2 linked regions of the Psychrobacter arcticus 273-4 genome follow. The protein of the gene in region 1 binds, or shares a complex with, the protein of each later gene. Links are inferred from orthologs where the notes say so. Each region holds a gene or a part of one and is shown on either strand. Other genes may lie near its edges.

Region 1 (2,959 bases):
TCAAGCACGGCGCAGATATGATTGAAGTGGGCTTGCCATTTTCTGACCCAATGGCAGACGGTCCAACCGTTGCACTGGCAGGCGAGCGTGCATTAGCAGCGGGCACCAGTACTCGTGATGCGCTAAAGATGGTCGCAGAGTTTCGTCAGCAAGACACGCAGACGCCCATCATTTTGATGGGTTATCTGAATCCCGTTGAAATCATCGGTTATGATAACTTCGTTGCGCTATGCGAGCAGTCAGGGGTTGATGGCATCTTAATGGTTGATTTGCCACCAGCAGAGGCGGGTAGCTTTACTCAGCATTTGACTGAGCACTCGATGAATGAGATTTTCTTACTCTCACCGACTACCTTACCTGAGCGCCGTGAGCAAGTATTGACCCATTGCGGTGGTTATATCTACTACGTGTCTTTGAAAGGTGTCACGGGTTCGGCAACGCTAGATACTGACGATGTCGCAACCCAAGTGCAAGCCATTAAAGCAGAGACGGATTTGCCAGTATGTGTGGGTTTTGGTATTCGTGATGCGGCGTCAGCCAAAGCAATCGGTGCTCATGCTGATGGCATTATCGTCGGTAGTGCATTGGTGCAGAACTTTGCTGATATCGATGGTAATGATGCCACGGCTGTTGCACATGCACAACAAAAAATCATGGCAAAAATGACTGAGCTACGCGAGGCATTAGATAGTTTAAGCGTTTCTTCAAATGGCTAAATGCAACCGTAGTCATACTGTTTAACTAAAATGTTATTGTCACACTACTTATAAAGGCGTCACATTCTTTATAAAAACACCGTCAAATGACTTTGCTAAAGTTAGTTTACGTGTGTAAACTAACATCACATATAAATTGTTACAGTGACGCATAAGCGTGCCTCACAACTGCTCAAGTTATGAGGGTATGTGACGATTAAACTGATTCTTATAAATGGACTCTTACGGACAAGTGCATAAGTGAGCTTGCCAATAAGCCTTTGATAATGGCGAATAATATGACTGATACGATGACAAAATTTGATACCAATAATGATAGTGCCAGCCTGCAGCAGAATGGCAATAAAGCTGGTCAATCATGGTTTGAGCGCCCGATTCCGGGCATAAAACAGCAACTGATCGCGCAATTGACTGCTGTAGAGACAGAGCCCTCTACAAAATGCAGCAGCTGCCATTCGGTAATTACCAATACAGCGCTAATTTTTAACTGTTATGTGTGCCCGCATTGTGACCATCATTTACCGATGAGTGCTCGTGAGCGTTTAAACTGGCTACTCGATCAAGTAGAAGGCGAGCTTGGGCAAGAGTTTACCGCCAAAGATCCGCTAAAGTTTGTGGACAGTAAGCCGTATCCAGATCGTATGGCAGAAGCACAAGACAAAACTAAAGAGAGTGAAGCGTTGATTGTGCTATATGGCAAATTGCGTAATCTCGATATCGTGACTTGTGCGTTTGATTTTCGTTTTATGGGTGGTTCTATGGGCTCGGTGGTTGGCGATCGTTTTGTCCAAGCTGCCGAAAAAGCTCTTGCAGATAAAGTGCCTTTAGTTTGTTTTGCTGCTTCTGGCGGTGCGCGTATGCAGGAAGGCTTACTATCATTGATGCAAATGGCAAGAACGGCAGCAGCGATTGAGCGTTTAAGAATTGCTGGTATTCCGTATGTCGTAGTCTTGACCAATCCCGTTTATGGCGGTGTGACCGCATCTCTTGCTATGCTTGGTGACATTCATTTAGCAGAACCAAAAGCAATGATTGGCTTTGCTGGTAAGCGTGTGATTGAGCAGACGGTACGTGAGACATTAGAAGAGCCGTTCCAGCGTGCAGAGTTCTTGCTAAAGCATGGTGTGGTTGACGAAGTGGTACATCGTCATCAGATGATTGATACTATTTATCGTCTGCTGGCAAAACTGTGCAGCGTACCCAATGTTGATGCTCAGTAGGCAGCAAAGATACGTGGGTTCGATTCAAACAGTTGTTTTATAATTTCACTGCATAACAATCGAGCTGCGTGCTAATATCTGCCAAATATGTAAAACTAACAAATAGCATTTATCGTGAATAACGGTAAATGCTATTTTTGCTTTGTAGCAAGCCCGTTATACTGTCTTTATCTTCTTATATAAGTTTCATCTTTTACTTTACAGGTTATCTTTTATCTTAAATTTTGATATAGGTTTTGTCCATGTCTGATTCTTTAGCGTCTCATAGCCATAGTAGCAGTAGTCCTGATAACCGAGCCACCTTGACCGAATGGCTGAATTATATGCAGCAAATTCATGTCTCGGCGATAGACATGGGACTGTCGCGCGTACTGCCAGTCGCTGAAGCATTGGGAGTGATACAATCAGCCAAAGATGACGCTTATGTATTTACGGTCGCAGGTACCAATGGTAAAGGCTCGACGACTGCAGTTATCGCGCAGATATGCCAAGCCGCAGGGTATAAAACCGCATTATATCAATCGCCGCATCTGAGTGTCTTTAACGAGCGTGTGCGCATCAATGGCGAGATGGTCAGCGATGAAATATTAATTGCCGCATTTAGTACAGTAGAGAACGCACGGTTGCAGTGTGATTTAACGTTGTCATTTTTTGAGATGACGACATTGGCTGCTTTACTCATATTTTCTGAAGCCGATTGTGATGTTTGGGTATTAGAAGTGGGACTGGGGGGTCGCTTAGATGTGGTCAATATCATCGACCCTGATATGGCAGTGATTACCAATATTGCTATCGATCATGTCGACTGGTTGGGTGATAATGTTGAAGCCATCGGTGCGGAAAAAGCAGGTATTTTACGTGATGGTATTAGCGTCATTTACGGTGCTGCAGAGATGCCAAATAGCGTACAGCAAACGATAGATAAGCATCAGGCGACTTGTTATCAAGTCGGTAAAGACTTCAGCTATCGCGAAAATGATTCGATTACATGGCAATATAGTAATGCCGCTGTTACTTTGCAGT
Region 2 (2,879 bases), 930 kb from region 1 along the record:
GAAGCGCTTGGTCGACCTGAGCCGGTGACCGTTATTAGTATTATAGGGCTGCTTGCAGATATCCCACTCAACTATATATTTATCCACGGCTTGTTTGGCATGCCTGAGATGGGCGGCGCAGGGTGCGGGGTGGCAACTGCCATCGTTTTGTGGATTAACGTCTTATTATTAGCCGCTTATACCAGCTTTACTAAGCGTCATCAATTTGCCAGTACGCGCTTTTTTTATGCCTTTGCCAGTCCAAATCGGGCACAAATAAAAAAACTATTAAAGCTTGGTATTCCGATCGGCGTTTCTATCTTTTTTGAAGCCAGCTTATTTAGTTTAGGCGCACTGGTCATCAGTCCATTAGGTGAGCTGGCAACCGCATCGCATCAAGTCGCCCTGTCGGTGACCTCACAGCTGTTTATGATCCCCATCTCAGTCGCTATGGCACTGACCATTATGGTGTCCAACCACTTTGGTGAAAAAAACCTGATGGCACTACGTCAAGTACAAGCAACGGGTCTCATATGGACTGTGCTCATTGCCATGGCTTGTATGATTGGGGTTTGGTTATTTAGACCACAATTGGCAGCGGCATTCACTGACAACCCTGTGGTACGAGCGCAAGCCATGCATCTGCTCATCTTTGCACTTGCTTATCAGCTTTTTGATGGCTGGCAAGTCAATGTCGCTGGCATATTACGTGGCATGCAAGACACGACGATACCAATGTGGGTTACCCTATTTTGCTACTGGATAGTGGCACTACCGCTTGGTATTTATTTAGTACGCTTCACCGATATTGGGGCGCAAGGTTTTTGGATGGCTTTAATCACCGGATTATTCTTATCTTCAATTCTACTTACCATACGTTTGTGCTACCAACAAAAACGTTTATTGGCTATGTGGAGCTAACGATAGGACTGGGTTTACACAAGTTTATCTAAATGTCACTTCTAACAATCATAACTGGCGCTCGTAAGTCACATAGACTATGATAAATTCTTGAGCATTGGTTATTCAAACGAGTGCTTACGTCATAATATGTAAAAAAATTTAGTTAACAACTGTACATCGATTGCTCATTGCCGTGAATATAGGTATCATTAGCAATTATCTACACAATATTTAGTTACACTATTTTTCTCGGATTTGTTACAAGGCAAAAATACAATTATGGATATTGAAAAAATACGCACCCTCATTGCACTCATGGAAGAAAGCGAACTGGTTAATTTGGAAATCAGCTCAGATGACGAGCATATCAGTTTGACTCGTCACTATGATGCACCGGCGCCAACGATGATGGCGGCACCTACTGCTGGCGCTGCACCTATTGCTACTGAAGCGAAGCCTGCCATGAAACCGGGCAGTGTTGAGACGTCGCCTATGGTTGGCGTTTATTACTCAGCCCCTAGTCCTAATGACCCACCATTTATAAAGGTTGGACAAAAAGTACAGGCTGGTGATACGCTTGGTATCATCGAGGCAATGAAAATCATGAACCCCCTTGAAGCGACTCAAAGCGGTGTCATTGACGAGATATTGGTCACTAATTCTGAAGTTGTACAGTTTGGTCAGCCTATCGTACGCTACAAAGCGTAACCAGATTTGCCAACCTTTACTTCGTTATGATGGAGAGCCTGCTATTTATCAGGCAATATCACTTTATAGTACTACCTAGGCTATTTTAGCTTAACTTGATCATATCTAAGCTTAAAGATATCAACGTTAGATAATCACTAGGTTAGATAATCACTAGGCTTAATAATAAAGTTTGATATTGCTCAATATAGCGACTCCATTAAAAAACGCCGCTTCAACAAGGATGACCCCATGATAAAAAAACTGCTCATCGCCAATAGAGGTGAGATTGCCCTACGTATCGTTCGCGCCTGTAAAGCCCTTGGTATTGAAACCGTCGGTGTTTACTCTACGGCTGATGCCAATTTGATGCACTTACGCTTTGTTGATGAAGCCATCTGTATTGGAAAGCCCAATGCCAATCAAAGCTACCTGAATATCAATACTATTTTGACCGCTGCTGAAATCACTGGCGCTGATGCTATTCACCCCGGTTATGGTTTTTTGGCTGAAAATGCTGAATTTGCTGAACGTGTTGAAGAAGCTGGGTTAACCTTTGTAGGTCCTACTGCAGATCATATTCGTCTGATGGGCAATAAGGTTTCCGCTATCAATGCCATGAAAAAAGCGGGTGTACCGACAGTACCAGGTTCAGTAGGTGCTGTGACACTACACAATGCTGAAGAGCAAGCACGCAATATTGGCTTTCCTTTGTTGATTAAAGCGGCATCGGGTGGCGGTGGTCGTGGTATGCGTGTGGTTGAGCGTTTTGAAGAAATTATCGGTCAAGTACAAGCGGCTAAGCAAGAAGCGGAGCTATGGTTTGGTGATGACACGGTTTATATGGAACGTTATCTACAAAACCCACGCCATGTAGAAATACAGGTGCTCGGCGACGGTAATGGCAATGCCATTCATCTATATGACAGAGATTGCTCATTACAGCGCCGTCATCAAAAAGTTTTAGAAGAAGCACCTGCCCCTGATATTCCTGACGATGTCCGTCAACCTATCTTAGATGCTTGCGTAAAAGCATGTAAGCTGGTCAACTACCGCGGTGCCGGTACTTTTGAGTTTTTATTTGAAAATAATGAATATTTCTTTATTGAGATGAACACTCGTGTGCAAGTTGAGCATACCATTACTGAGATGATTACAGGCATTGATGTGGTCGTTGAGCAATTAAAAATCGCAGCTGGCTACGGTTTATCTTATCGTCAAAGTGAGATTGAAATTCAAGGTCATGCGATTGAATGTCGTATCAATGCTGAAGATCCAGTGACGTTTATGCCTTCACCTGGTACGGTCAC

What was found. The genes of interacting proteins can lie anywhere in the genome.
Region 2: the proteins of accD (region 1) and accB are in contact, whole or in part, in a solved structure (PDB 8UXZ), measured with the Escherichia coli proteins. The link is inferred for Psychrobacter arcticus 273-4 from one-to-one orthologs.

Annotation. Positions count from the first base shown.
Region 1 is NC_007204.1:542,914-545,872, forward strand. Bases 16-2,959 are described here. They hold accD (acetyl-CoA carboxylase, carboxyltransferase subunit beta), read left to right. Parts: upstream 16-982; coding sequence 983-1,936; downstream 1,937-2,959. Other genes in these bases: trpA (tryptophan synthase subunit alpha), read left to right, coding at 16-716; PSYC_RS02255 (bifunctional folylpolyglutamate synthase/dihydrofolate synthase), read left to right, coding at 2,179-2,959. Also shown: more of trpA, read left to right, coding at 1-15.
Region 2 is NC_007204.1:1,468,262-1,471,140, forward strand. The notes cover bases 12-2,875. They hold accB (acetyl-CoA carboxylase biotin carboxyl carrier protein), read left to right. Parts: upstream 12-1,161; coding sequence 1,162-1,590; downstream 1,591-2,875. Other genes in these bases: PSYC_RS06365 (MATE family efflux transporter), read left to right, coding at 12-900; accC (acetyl-CoA carboxylase biotin carboxylase subunit), read left to right, coding at 1,822-2,875. Outside these bases: more of PSYC_RS06365, read left to right, coding at 1-11; more of accC, read left to right, coding at 2,876-2,879. UniProt on the Escherichia coli protein: This protein is a component of the acetyl coenzyme A carboxylase complex; first, biotin carboxylase catalyzes the carboxylation of the carrier protein and then the transcarboxylase transfers the carboxyl group to form malonyl-CoA.